2 regions of the Photobacterium sp. AWH4_225 genome follow, and region 2 is predicted to be linked to the other one. Evidence: predicted binding sites of a transcription regulator. Region 2 holds the regulator's gene; the other holds the start of a gene.
The links. Region 2 encodes MetJ, which represses methionine synthesis genes. Its sites were predicted from a motif close to TTAGACNTNTANANGTCTAA; they were not measured.
Positions count from the first base shown of each region.

Region 1: the regulator MetJ is predicted to act here: its motif matches at 4,097-4,116, upstream of metE (5-methyltetrahydropteroyltriglutamate--homocysteine S-methyltransferase).

Region 1 is NZ_JBSWTF010000001.1:1,399,010-1,406,424, forward strand. Features, by position in the region: gene glpA (anaerobic glycerol-3-phosphate dehydrogenase subunit A) at 1-375, opposite strand, end outside; gene ACXAD4_RS06790 (GGDEF domain-containing protein) at 648-1,820, opposite strand; gene ACXAD4_RS06795 (hypothetical protein) at 2,085-2,753, shown strand; gene ACXAD4_RS06800 (DUF4250 domain-containing protein) at 2,869-3,057, shown strand; gene metR (HTH-type transcriptional regulator MetR) at 3,112-4,023, opposite strand; gene metE (5-methyltetrahydropteroyltriglutamate--homocysteine S-methyltransferase) at 4,258-6,549, shown strand; gene ACXAD4_RS06815 (hypothetical protein) at 6,621-6,869, opposite strand.
Region 2 is NZ_JBSWTF010000001.1:165,103-172,517, forward strand. Features, by position in the region: gene ACXAD4_RS00845 (malic enzyme-like NAD(P)-binding protein) at 168-1,418, shown strand; gene metJ (met regulon transcriptional regulator MetJ) at 1,517-1,834, opposite strand; gene ACXAD4_RS00855 (O-succinylhomoserine (thiol)-lyase) at 2,012-3,178, shown strand; gene ACXAD4_RS00860 (bifunctional aspartate kinase/homoserine dehydrogenase II) at 3,179-5,596, shown strand; gene metF (methylenetetrahydrofolate reductase) at 5,932-6,822, shown strand; gene ACXAD4_RS00870 (PadR family transcriptional regulator) at 6,899-7,415, opposite strand, start outside.

The DNA of each region.
Region 1 (7,415 bases), 1.2 Mb from region 2:
GAGTGCATCTTTCGGTGAAAGTTGCTCAACATCTATATCCGCGGCCTGACAAGATGAAATAAAGGTTTTTTGAAAATCGAGATCATCGTCAGGCAGGGAAATAAACAGCCCTTGAGTATCTTCAACGCAGTGGCGGGCGATGTTTTTTAGAATGCGGTTTTCCTGAATACATTCTTTGGCCGATTCCTGATCGGTAACGGCGTATCGCGCTCCAGAGTGGAGAAGGCCGTGATTTCTTCCCGTGGTTCCTGATGCAAGATCATCTTTTTCAACCAGGATGCATGGGATTCCGCGCAAGGCACAGTCACGCATAATACCTGTACCGGTAGCGCCGCCGCCAATAATCACAACATCTGTTTCAAACCAACTATTCATGTTCGTTTTCGCTTATTGTTTTGGTCCGTGGATCAGGAAATGGATAATTCCTTCTATTTTATGCTGGGTAATATGCCACTTTTTGTAAGGGTAATATTTGATCGGTCACACATTTATGAGCGTTCGCGCATTCGAGTGCGCGTAAATGTGATTGTTTGACTGAAAAAGAAACAGTTTTAGCCAGTTCAAGCTATTCGAAAGGCTGCGTAGGTGTATTTATTAAAGGGAAATGACTAAACGAAAGTGTTAAGTGCATATGAGAAAAGAGTGGATTAAGCGATGGCCTTACGCCTTTCGCTCAAAATAGGCATGTAATCGATAGGGTGGTAGCGGCTACAGTCACGGCCTGCGTCTTTGCAATCGTATAGGGCCCTGTCAGCGCGTTCAATCAAAGAGGAGAGGGAATCGTTATCACCATAACTGGAAAGGCCAATGCTGGTGGTAAAGCTGATGGCGGTGCTATCAATACCGGTTTCAACTTCTAATGCGCGAATGCGTGATAGCATTCGCTCAGCAATTCTTTCTGCGTCACAGGACGTACACTTTGGCAGGAAAAGGATAAACTCTTCTCCTCCAAAACGACCAAACAGATCCGTCTTTCGGATATGCTCCTGCATAAAATGAGCAAATTCTTTCAGTACCTTGTCGCCAACGCCATGGCCCCATGTGTCATTGATCCGCTTAAACCGGTCGATATCGAACAACATAACGGAGAAAGGTTGTTCTTTTTGTATGCAGTTGGCCAACTGTTTATCTGCTAGCTGTAACAGCATGCGTCGGTTATATATTCCGGTAAGTGGATCAAGCGTTGCCTGTCGATACAACCGCATTAGCATGTGTAGTTTAGACAACTGGGACCAGACAACCATCAACGCCAATACGTTTTGTAGCCAGTAGCTGGCGATATTCTCTGGGCTAAATAAATGGCCAGATAAGTAGTCAACCAAGAGCTGAGTAAGCGCAGTGACTGCTAGCATACACAAGCTCTCTTTTAGAGTGACAGGCAGAATCGTTAAGATGGCGACATGAATGATTGGCAGTAGGGTGTAGCCATAGACAAAACCGCTATAGACAGTCGGAAAGTCGAGCACCCAAGCGGTATAAAGATAAAACATGTTGATACTGAGCACCATTAAGCCCATGTACCATTGTGCGCGTTTTAACGTTGTATGCCTGTGATTCAGCCATGCGATAGACAGAAGGAAGCTACCCAAGAGTATGCGGGAGCCTGCAATATGAAGATGGGTAGGTTGTGCGAGGAACAACAGATCGAACGGTAGCCATAAGATCACTAAGACACCCCAAACGGAAGATAGCATGGTGATCCTGCTACGTAGGTAGCCGCTTCGGGTATTTTTAAAGCTGGTGGAATGCGCTCGTGCACTCCAAAGATCGGGAATGTATAGCTTGAGAGATTGGAACAGTTGGTGCAGTGATGACGTCATAGCGCTTGTCCTTGCTACATCCTGTTAGTCTTAGATCCAAACCGCTATTGATCTTTGCTCGCAATAAAGCGTTATTATTCCACGTCGGCATTTGATATTCAGTGATGTTGATCCAAAAATTAAGCCACTATTGCCTAGTTTGATTAACATTAAAGAGAGCAAAATAACGACTTAATAAGACGCATAGTGCATTTTCATAGTTGGTATAGAACAGGGTAATTGCTATCATCCACACACTTTGTTTTGCCACATCAAGATAATCCCATGAACGCTGCTTTAATTTTTCTGATCCCCGCTTTATTGGGTGCCCAGCTGATTTTGACCTTGGTACTGACCAAAGGAGAAATCTGCCCGGGCCAAAGGGGAAGGGTACATAAAACTTTACCTGTTCTTCTATTTGGTTGGCTGGTTGTAGCACTGGCCCAGCCTTATGCATTCTTACCGTTGCTTGCTTTGGGTTACTTCACCTTGAAAGTTAAAACGGGCAAAACCCGTGATGCCGGACCATTAAACGTGTTCTACGCAGCGAATGTATTGGCTTTTCTCGTCTGGTTCTCGCTGTTACCGACATTAACGCTACCGGTGGCAGTATTGAGCACGGTCAGCATTGCACTGTTCGGTTCACTGGTTGCCCACATTCTATTGACTCAGGCAAGAACCCGTTTGCAGGCTTTCCACCGCTTGTTACCTTTCGCTGGTTTTATCAGTGCTATGGTGAGTGTACTTTGTTTACTGTGGCTATCTTCTTTACTCGATGAGAGCCAACTCGCATTGCTAACAACCAATGTGGTTGCGTCTTTGGTATTACTGGTCGCTGGGCTGCTCGTATGGTCGATGCACCTGTTAACGGGAAAAACCGTTAACCGTTGGCAATTGGTGGCGGCTGCTGGCATTTTAGTGCTCTCTGCCAACATGCAGGTCGCATTAATTTAATTGCCTGGCCGTTAGACCTAAGCCAGATTGGTGAAATGTGAGGCGGCGCTTTCTCTTTCCGCCTCATTCTGTCTATGCTTACTCATGAGTGAATACTTACCGAGGGGCAGGAAGTATGGAGATTAACAATCTTTTGAACATGGATGGCAACATCGTTCTCGGTATCGTGAATGAGCGATTACGCCTTGAGTGTTCGACAGTCGAAGAGTTGGTCAGCCGCTATGAGCTGGACTTCAACGAATTAAATCAAAAAATGGAAGACTTGGGCTACCATTACGATCCAATCAATAACCAATTCAAATAACATCCGCTCTCTAATTCAGGCTGCAATGATGAAGGTGAATAACACTCACCTTGATTATGCAGCCTTGATTCCTTCCAGGTGTGTTTGGCACTGTTGCTTTGCCGTAGCAAAAAAAGCAGAAAGATAATGGCGTTCTCGCTCTTGGGCTCTGATCGCGGCAAATAAGCGACGCCACAAGCCATCACCAAGCGGTTTGCTGATAATGAGCCCTTGGCGAGCAAAGTCATAAACGGCCCAGTTCGGCAGTGCAGCAACGCCTAGTCCAGCAGAAACCATCTGAATCAGCATCAGGGTATTATCCGCTTGTTTCCAATTGGCTGGCTCAACTCCTGCAGGTTGCATGAAATGTTTTACCACATCTAGGCGGCTACGTTGTACCGGATAACTCAGCATAGTTTCATGGGCTAGATCTTCCGGGGTAATCACTTCTTTTGAGGCCAGTGGTGATTGAGGTGAAACAATCAGGCGCATTTCAAAATCAAACAGCGGCTCGAAATGAATTTCACTTCGAGTTTGGATATCTGAGGTAATAACGAGATCGAGCTCTCCGGCACTCAGTGCTGGCAGTGGCTCGAAACCAAAACCGGATGAGAAGTCTAAAGTGACATTCGGCCAATGGGTCTGGTACTCCTTGAGTGCTGGCATCAGCCATTGGAAGCAGGAGTGGCACTCTATCGCCATATGAAGTCGGCCGTTGGTATCTTCTTTTAAGCTAGCAAGTTCGTGCTCTGCTTGCGCCAGTCGGGGGAAGAGGTCATCGGCAAGGCGCAATAAAATATCACCCTCTGCTGTGAACTTTACAGGGCGAGTTTTGCGCAGGAAAAGCTGGCTACCCAGCCGTTGCTCTAAATCTTTTAGTTGGTGAGACAAAGCTGACTGGGTCAGACACAAGGTAGTGGCTGTCGCGGTTAACGATCCGGTATCTCTCAACACAGTCAGTGTTTTTAAGTGCTTAATTTCAATCAAATCGTTTCCTCATACGTTCCGTGTTCGCGCTATCCCTGTAACGCTGTTTACTGTAACGAGAAAAAATAGCGGTGTAAACATCTAGACGGCCAAATAGTGTTTTATCAATAATTACACAAGTCATTTCATATGAATTTTATTCAAGATAATCATTAGTGATAAGAAATTGCTCATAGTCAGTGGGTGGGTCATTGTTATTCCAACAACGGTAAAGAATGCATGGACGGAACAATAATGACTGTAAAAACAACAACACATATTTTGGGGTACCCGCGAATTGGCAGCCAGCGAGAACTAAAGTTTGCTCAGGAAAAGTACTGGCGCGGGGAGATTTCGCAGGCAGAACTGAAGGAAGTCGGTAGTCTGCTTCGTCATCGCCACTGGGGAGAGCAAGCAGGATCAGGGCTTGATGTCGTTACTGTTGGTGATTTTGCTTGGTACGACCATGTGCTTGGTACCAGTATGCTGCTTGGTCACTTGCCAAAGCGCCACCGTAGTGGTTTTCCTGATCTTGATACACTGTTTCGGGTTGCGAGGGGCAAAGCGCCAACTGGCTGTGCGTGTGCAGCATCTGATATGACCAAATGGTTCTATACCAACTATCACTACATTGTGCCTGAGTTCAGCGCCGACGATGAATTCAACGTCAGCTGGCCGCAACTGTTCGAAGAAATCGCTGAAGCCAAGCAAGCTGGCCATAAAGTGAAACCTGTACTGTTGGGGCCTGTTTCTTATCTATGGCTGGGAAAAGAAAAAGAGCAAGGCTTTGATAGGCTTTCTTTATTGCCAAGACTGCTGGCGGCGTATCAGCAAATTCTAACTAAACTGGCAAACCTCGGTGTTGATTGGGTACAGATTGATGAGCCAGTACTGGCGCTTGAGCTTCCTAAAGAGTGGCGAAATTCATTTAAAATTGCTTATCAGGTGCTCCATGGAGCACCAAAACTCTTGCTGACGACGTATTTTGATAACATTACTCATCATTTGGACGTGATCACCGGACTGAAAGTCGATGGCCTTCATGTGGATGTCTCGGCAGCGCCTGAACAACTGGAAGAAGTGGTGCAGCATTTACCTGAAGGCTGGGTGTTATCGGCTGGCGTAGTCAATGGACGAAACGTCTGGCGGGCAGATCTCAGTGCTCTGCTGGAAAAACTACAACCGGTCAAGGCTCTACTAGGAGATCGCCTCTGGCTAGCTTCTTCGTGCTCATTGCTTCATAGCCCGATGGACTTGGACTTGGAAACTGAGCTTGAGCCTGAAGTGCGCCAGTGGTTGGCGTTTGCCAAGCAAAAATGTCGTGAGTTGACCTTGTTAGCACAGGCCATTGATGGCCATGAGATCGCGATTGAAGAGTGTGCTCGTTACAGCGCGCCGATCAAAGCACGAGCAACCAGTGCAGTAGTTAATAATGAACAGGTTCGCCAGCGAAGTGAAGCCATTACCGATGCTCTGGCAGAGAGAAAATTGCCTTACCAAGAGCGTGCTCGCCTACAGCGTCAGTCATTAGGGTTACCGCTGCTGCCAACAACAACCATTGGTTCCTTCCCGCAAACCAGCGAGATTCGCACCCAACGAAGGGACTTCAAAGCAGGGCGGTTGGACGAGCAAGCTTATGTCAATGCCATGCAGGGGCATATCGACGATGCGATTGAGCGCCAGAACAAGCTTGGCCTGGATGTCTTGGTTCATGGCGAAGCTGAGCGTAATGACATGGTGGAATACTTTGCTGAGCTGCTTGAAGGTTTTGCCGCGACTCGCTTTGGTTGGGTACAAAGTTATGGCTCTCGATGTGTGAAACCTGCCGTGATTGTGTCTGATATTTATCGTGCTGAGCCAATGACAGTTTCTTGGGCGCAGTATGCTCAATCACTAACGGAAAAGCCTGTAAAAGGTATGCTGACAGGTCCTGTGACAATCTTGGGATGGACATTTCCGCGGGAAGATCTAAGTCGCGAAGCGATTGCTAATCAGATAGCACTGGCTTTGCGAGATGAAGTGGCCGATCTGCAAGACAAAGGTATCAAGATTATCCAGATTGATGAGCCTGCGATCCGTGAAGGAATGCCACTTAAGGCAAGCCACTGGCAGACATATCTCGATTGGGCCGTTAAAGCCTTCAAGATTTCTGCCGCCAGCGCGGAGCCGCAAACCCAGATCCACACCCATATGTGTTACAGCGAGTTCAATGACATGATTGAGTCAGTCGCCGCTTTGGATGCTGATGTGATCACCATTGAGACTTCCCGTTCTGATATGGAGTTACTCAAAGCTTTCGAGGCCTTTGATTACCCGAATGAGATTGGTCCTGGGGTTTATGATATCCACTCTCCAAACATACCTTCGGTAGAGCAGATCGTTGAACTGGTAGAAAAGGCAGAAGCGAAAATACCGGCTGAACGTTTATGGATAAATCCTGATTGCGGATTGAAAACGCGGAGTTGGGAAGAAACCGAAGCAGCCCTAACAAACTTGGTTGAAGCGGCGAAATTACTGCGACAGCAGTATCAATCGAAAGCTGTATAAGGTCATTGATGTGTAGTGCTGCTAATGCGTGAAGTAAAGCCCCTGTGATGTCTCTCAGGGGCTTTGACGTGTTAAGAGCGACCTTTTATGTCATCGAAGCTAGGCTTGTAGTCCGACTTGCTATATTTGGTCTTCAGCTTAGGAAAGTGGGTACGATCATTTTGGCCCTGAAGTTGTTCGCTGTTTGGAACATAATTGGACGGTTTATATTCAACATGCTGCTTTGACACTTCACTATTGTCATTACGACCTTGTAGCTCATAAGCAACAGCCGAATTGGCAAGAAATAATCCAGCAATAATTAATGCGATATTTTTCATGGCAGCCTACCTTAGCAAGAGTGAAAACGTGTAACGTGTCACAGTTATTATCTTAGATGATAAAAATTCGCTATAGGCATGATTTACAAAACTTTAAGTTAATAACTTATCAGCAAGGCTTAATTGATAACATATTATATAGTTTTTGATAGTGGTATCAGTTATATGTAACTTATTGAAATGGTTTGTGGATTAATCAATTTAATAAGGAAGGTATGAAGCTTGAGTATGTATGTCTGACAAGAAATTAAAGTTTTGTGAATTAATGGTTTTGACATATACCCAAGCTATTTCAAGATGCAGGTTCAGCGAGAATTTATAAGCTTATAGACAAGGCATTGTTTTGAAGAACTAGTGGCTCTAAATCAAGAAACAATAACGCGGTATAGAAGCTTAGAAAACTCGCCCTTCGGGAGGGTGTCAGCCCATTCACTCCTTCGTAGAAGCTTTTTGAAAGGGAATGCCATTCCTGCAAACCTTCGCCTTGCATGAATGCGCTGACAACCCTCTGAATCCTGCACCTTGAGGTAACTTGGGTATATACCA
Region 2 (7,415 bases):
CTTGCTGCTTCCGCTTCAGCCGTGCTATTCCCCATCGATGTTGAACATTCGGTCCGGGAATCATTGGATCGACCAGATGTTCGGTGCTAGGATTTTGTGCTGCCATAGAATATGATCTATGTCCAAATTCCAAAATAAAGTCACCTCCAGTCAGGATTTCGAACACTATGTCTGAAGATTTTCGCCAACAGGCCCTTCACTACCACGCATACCCAGTACCAGGAAAAATTGCTGTCGAGCTCACCAAGCCAGCCAATACCGTAGAAGATCTCGCTCTTGCTTATAGCCCGGGCGTGGCTGAGCCGGTACGTGAAATCGCGCAAAACTCAGAAAATGTCTACAAGTACACAGGTAAAGGCAACATGGTTGCCGTTATCACCAACGGTACTGCTATCCTTGGCCTGGGTAACCTTGGCCCGCTGGCTTCGAAACCTGTGATGGAAGGTAAGGCGCTGCTGTTCAAACGCTTTGCTGGCCTGGACTCGATTGATATCGAAGTGAAGCACCGCACCATCGACGAGTTTGTTGATACGGTGGCGAACATTGCTGATACGTTCGGTGGTATCAACCTGGAAGATATCAAGGCCCCTGACTGCTTCGAAATCGAAAAACGCCTGATTGAGCGTTGCCATGTTCCTGTATTCCATGATGATCAGCACGGTACGGCGATTGTGACTGCTGCGGGTATGCTCAATGCTCTGGAACTTCAGGGTAAGAACATCAACGAAGCGGTGATTGTTTGTCTGGGTGCCGGTGCTGCGGCCGTAGCGTGTATGGAACTGCTGATCAAATGTGGTGCCCAGCGCGAGAAAATCTACATGCTGGATCGCAAGGGTGTTATCCACACCCGTCGTGACGATATCAACGAGTATAAGCAGCTGTTTGCCAACAACACGGATAAGCGTACGCTGGAAGATGTGATTGAAGGCGCGGATATCTTTGTTGGTGTATCAGGTCCGGATCTGCTTGCCCCTGAAGCGCTGAAGCTGATGGCTGACAAGCCTGTGGTGTTTGCGTGTTCTAACCCAGATCCTGAAATCAAGCCTGAGCTGGCCCATGCGGTACGCGATGATTTGATCATGGGTACGGGCCGTTCGGATTACCCGAACCAGGTGAACAATGTTATCTGTTTCCCATTCATCTTCCGTGGCGCACTTGATGTCCGTGCCAGCGAAATCAATGATGAGATGAAACTGGCAGCCGTTGATGCCATCCGCGCATTGGCCAAAGAGCCAGTACCGGCAGAAGTGGTCGTCGCCGCTGGTGCTGACAAGCTTGAGTTTGGCCCTGAATACATCATTCCTAAGCCAATGGACCCTCGTTTGCTACCACGTGTGGCCAAAGCGGTTGCCCAGGCTGCAGTCGATTCGGGTGTTGCCCAAATTGACATGCCGGTTGGCTACATGGAAGCGAAATAATTTCCGTATTGAGCCAAGCAAATAAAAAACCAGCCGAAGGGCTGGTTTTTTTATGGTCATAATACGCTGGCATTATGAGGAGAAAGTGATGGTTTCACTTACTCGTTGATGTCTTCGTAGGTGATCCCCATTTCTTCCATCAGCGCTTTGGCTTCGGCTGGCAGATCGTCCGGGCGATCTTTACGGATGTCGTCATCGGTAGGAAGCGGCTGTCCGGTGTAAGCGTGCAGGAAGGCTTCGCACAGCAACTCACTGTTGGTTGCATGGCGCAAGTTATTGACCTGACGGCGGGTACGCTCATCGGTCAGGATTTTTAGAACCTTCAATGGAATCGAAACTGTAATTTTTTTTACTTGTTCGTTTTTCTTACCGTGTTCCGCGTAAGGGCTGATGTATTCGCCATTCCACTCTGCCATTTTTTACCTTCTCAGCGATATAAAAGTGATGAAATATAGTATGCCTGAATTTTAGCGGGATTTACCGCCATAAGCAAAGACATATAGACGTCTAGAAGTGTTGACGTCTTCGGTGTTTGTCGCTATGTTGTTGCATAAAAGTTATTCGGCAGGGCCACCCTGACAAGGAAAGTAAAAATGAGTGACAAGAAGCTAGCTACCGTCGCTGTTCGCACCGGCATCGAATCTGATACCCAGTACAATGCTGTGGTACCTCCTCTCTATTTAACCTCGACCTACAGCTTTTCGCAATTGGGCGAGGTGCCAGAATTTGATTATTCTCGCTCGGGCAACCCGACCCGTAACACATTGGCCGATGCCCTGGCAGAGCTAGAAGGAGGCGCTGGCGCAGTGGTGACCAGCTGTGGGACTGCGGCAATCAACCTGTTGGCTTCTGCGCTGATTGGCCCGGATGATTTGATTATTGCCCCGCATGACTGCTATGGCGGTACTTATCGTTTGTTTAATACCCGCGCAGCCAAGGGTGATTTCAAAGTTCGCTTTATTGATCAGACCGATCCGGCTGCAATTGCCGAAGCTCTGGCCCTCAAGCCCAAGCTGATTTGGGTCGAAACTCCGTCGAATCCATTGTTGCGCATTGTTGATATTGAAGAAATTTGTGCTTCAGCTAAGCAAGTTGGCGCGCTGGTGGCGGTAGATAATACTTTCCTGTCTCCGATCCTCCAGCAGCCGATTGCCCTTGGTGCCGATTTTGTTGTCCACTCCACCACTAAATACATCAATGGTCACTCAGATGTTGTCGGTGGGGTATTGATCTCCAAGCAGGCAGAGCATGCCGAGGAGATTGCCTGGTGGGCAAACTGTATCGGTGCCACCGGCGCGCCGTTTGATGCCTACATGACGTTACGCGGCCTGCGTACACTGGCGCCGAGAATGCGTATGCATGAAGAAAACAGCCGCCAGATCCTGACTTACCTGCAACAGCAGCCGCTGGTAGGTACCATCTACCACCCGAGCCAACCAGAGCATCCGGGCCATGCGATAGCACTCAAGCAGCAGAAGGGCTTCGGAGCCATGCTCAGCTTCGAGATTGCCGGCGGCATGGCACAGCTTGAAGTGTTTGTTAAAACACTAAAATGTTTCTCATTGGCGGAATCGCTAGGCGGTACGGAAAGCTTGATCTGTCACCCTGCGAGCATGACCCACCGTGCGATGTCTGATGAGGCCCAGGCCGAGGCAGGGCTTAAGCCTTCCCTGCTGAGATTGTCGGTTGGCCTTGAAGATCCTGAGGATTTGATTGCCGATCTGGAGCAAGCTTTCAACAAAGCGGCGGAGGTAGCATAAATGAGTCATCCTGTTACGCGTCAATTGCATAAGTTTGGCGGTAGTAGCCTAGCGGATCCTGAGTGCTACCTAAGAGTGGCCGAGATCTTGCGCGAGTATTCCAGTGAAAACGATCTGGTTGTTGTATCGGCAGCAGGCAAAACCACCAACCGCCTGATTGAATGGCTTGAATTGCTCGACAAAGACGGCCGCCAGGCTCATGAGGCCCTACAGTCTCTGCGTAGCTTTCAACAGTCATTGATTGAATCATTGCTCGACGGCGAAGCGGCGGATGAGCTACTGACCCAGCTGCATCTTGAACTGGGTGTGCTTTCAGGTATGGCGGAAAAGCCACTGTCAGAGGCAGAGCAGGCCAAGGTCTTGGGCCATGGTGAACAATGGTCGGCCCGTTTGTTGGCAGCTTTGCTGACCAAGCTGCAGCTACCAGCTGTCAATCTTGACTCGCGCTGCTTCCTGCGGGCTGAGCGCTCAGCCCAGCCGGAAGTTGACCGTGCCCAGTCCTGGCCGTTGCTCAAGGAGCAGTTGGCTCAGTACAGCCAGCAACGTGTTGTGATCACCGGTTTCATGGCGCAAAACAGCGTGGGTGAGACGGTGCTGCTTGGCCGCAACGGCTCAGACTATTCTGCAACTGTTATCGGGGCTTTGGCTGATGTCGACAGGGTAACGATTTGGAGTGATGTGGCCGGTGTTTACAGTGCCGACCCGCGTAAGGTCGCCGATGCCTGTTTGCTGCCATTACTTCGCCTAGATGAAGCCAGCGAGCTGGCCCGTTTGGCGGCGCCAGTTTTGCATAGCCGTACCTTGCAGCCGGTCGCGCAAAGTGCGATTGATCTGACGTTGCGTTGCAGCCATCAGCCAGAGCAGGGTTCGACACGGGTGGAGCGGGTTCTGGCGTCGGGACGCGGTGCCAAGATCATCACTTCGCTTGATGAGGTATGCCTGATCGAGCTGTCGGTGACCCGCGCCCATGATTTTGCGCCGATTGCTACCGATATCGAACGCTTTTTGCAGCGAACTCAATTGCAGCCGCTTGCCAGCAGTTTCGAGCCGGATAAGGGCCGGGTACAGCTGGCTTATACCGCCGAGGTCGTTAACAGTGTTCTAGCCCAACTTCAGGATAGTGGTATTGCCGCCGAGTTGCGCTTGCGCGAAGGTTTCTCGCTGGTTGCAGCGGTAGGGGCCGGCGTGGTGAACAACGCGGTGCATTGCTATGGGTTCTATCAGCAGCTTAAAGGGCAGGCGTTGGAGTTTATTGCTGAGTCTGAATCAGGGTTGAGTTTGGTGGCGGTACTGCGTAAGGCCGATACCGATAGTTTGATCCAAGGTATTCACCAAAGCTTGTTCCAGGCCCAGAAGCGAATTGGTTTGGTGCTTTGTGGCAAGGGGAATATCGGCAGCCGTTGGCTGGAATTGTTCGAGACCGAAAAAGCCACTTTGGAAAAGCGTCATGGTATGAGCTTTACCCTGATTGGTGTGGTTGATAGCCGCCGTCACTGGATTGATTTTGACGGAATTGATGCCAGCCGTGCCCAGCATAGTTTTGATGATGAGTCGATTGAATACAGCGGAGATGAGTGGTTGTCGGTGCTGGCCCACAATACCTACGACGATGTTATTGTGCTGGATGTTACCGCCAGCAGTGAGCTGGCTGCGCGTTACCCGCAGGTTGCAGAGTCGGGTTTGCACCTGATCTCGGCCAACAAGGTAGCAGGCTCGGCTTCGGGTGAAAGCTATCATCAGGTGCTTGATGCGTTTGCCAAGAGCAGCCGTTTCTGGCTCTACAATGCAACGGTGGGAGCGGGCTTGCCGGTTAACCATACGGTGCGTGACTTGCGCGAAAGCGGTGATGAGATCATTGCCTTGTCGGGTATTTTCTCCGGCACGCTATCATGGCTGTTCCAGCAATATGATGGTTCGGTACCATTCTCCCAGCTGGTTGAGCTGGCCTGGCAGCAGGGGCTGACCGAGCCGGATCCGCGCCATGATCTGGATGGCAGTGATGTGATGCGCAAACTGGTGATCCTCGCCCGAGAGTCAGGCTTGTCGCTTGAGCCAGAGCAGGTCAAGGTGGAAACCTTGGTGCCTGACTCATTGGCATCGCTAGGGGTGGATGACTTCTTCGAGCAATCTGTCGAGCTGGATGAGCTGCTCCACGAGCGCCTGCGCAAAGCGCAGAAAGAAGAGAAGGTATTGCGCTATGTCGCAAGGCTTGATCGCCACGGCAAGGCAGTGGTTGGCATTGAAGCGCTATCTCGTGAGCATGCTTTGGCCAATTTGCTGCCGTGCGACAACATCTTTGCTATCGAGAGTCGTTGGTACCGTGATAACCCGTTGGTGATCCGTGGGCCGGGTGCTGGCCGCGATGTGACGGCAGGGGCGCTGTTATCTGATATCAACCGCTTGGCGGCAATGCTATAAGTCGCATGTTCGGAGTGAGATCTTACGGACTTTATGTAGTGTAAATTATTGCCTTTCTTGTGATGAGTGGTGACTTAAACTGGGTGGTAATTAAATCGCCAGTTTTAGTCTCTGTGAGAATGCTCTATACCCTAAAAGCTCGCTATTAGCGGGCTTTTTTGTTATCTGCCAATGTTGAAGTTCTTGCAATTTGAAGTTGAAAAATATTCATGATCATCATGTTGACATTAAATTGGTTACAAGACATTCTGTAGACATATAGACGTCTAAACGGTTATTTGGATGACGTCAGTTTTAGGGAGCGGCCGAGAGCCAACAAGAGTAAGGAATGGATTATGGGGTATTCATACGCAAGCCACTTGGATTCACTGAACCAGAATATTGCAGACATTGACGGCAACATCAATGTGTCTTTTGAGTTCTTTCCGCCAAGCAGCGAGCAGATGGAGCAGACGCTGTGGAACTCCATTCACCGCCTGAAGACGCTGCAGCCAAAATTTGTCTCGGTGACTTATGGTGCCAACTCGGGTGAGCGTGACCGTACCCACTCGATCATCAAGGACATCAAAGATCAAACAGGTCTCGTTGCCGCGCCGCACCTGACCTGTATCGATGCGACCCGTGATGAGCTGCGTACCATTGCCCGCGACTACTGGAACAACGGGATCCGCGATATCGTTGCCCTGCGTGGCGATCTCCCTGAACAAGGCGTGAAGCCGGATATGTACGCAGCCGATTTGGTTGAGTTGCTGCGCTCTGAAGCCGACTTCGATATCTCGGTAGCGGCTTACCCTGAAGTTCACCCGGAAGCCAAGAGTGCCCAGGCGGATCTGATCAACCTCAAGCGCAAGGTCGATGCCGGTGCCAGCCGTGCCATAACCCAGTTCTTCTTCGATGTGGAAAGCTACCTGCGTTTCCGTGACCGCTGTGTTGCGGCGGGTATTGATGTGGAAATCGTACCGGGAATCCTGCCGGTCTCCAATATGAAGCAGGCCAAGCGATTTGCTGATGCCAACAATGTTAAAATTCCAGGCTGGCTGGAAAAGCAGTATGAAGGGTTGGATGATGATCTGCTGAGTCGCCAGATGGTGGGGGCGAGCAACGCCATCGACATGGTACGTGTACTGAGCCGTGAAGGGGTGAAAGACTTCCATTTCTATACCCTTAACCGTGCCGAGCTGACCTATGCTATCTGCCACACGCTAGGGGTTCGTGCTAAAGGGTAAGCACGGTTACAAGTACGGGCCACAGATAAAAGAAAAGCCGCATTAAGCGGCTTTTTTTATGTTCTTTGGATATGGCTTACAGGGCAACCGGGCTGCCTGCTGAGTCCATGTCCTTCAGCTCGGCCAAAACTTCCTCTGCCCAGTCAATCCATGCCTGGCGGTTATGGATCGCGCGGCGAAGGGTTAGACGGTCAAGACGGGATTGGCGATCTAGGTTTTTATGATCAGCAAAATGGATTTTTTCCATTTCGTTATAGTGGTTGATCAGCGTATGTGACTCTTCAATCAGGCCTTCTAGTTGCTGCTGCATTGGCTCGGAGTTGTGCACACCGCAAACTACCAGCTTGGCAGAAAACTCATCGCGGATGGTTGGGTTGCGTGCAGGCTCTTGGAACCACTCAAACAGCGCCTGACGGCCAAGATCGGTAATAGAGTATACTTTACGATCTGGTTTACCCTCTTGCGGTTCAAGTTTACAGGTTACCTGGTTGTTGCCGGCCATCTTGTTCAGCTCGCGATACACTTGCTGGTGGCTGGCTTTCCAGAAATAACCGATGCTGTGGGAGAACTCTTTGGTGATATCGTAACCGGTG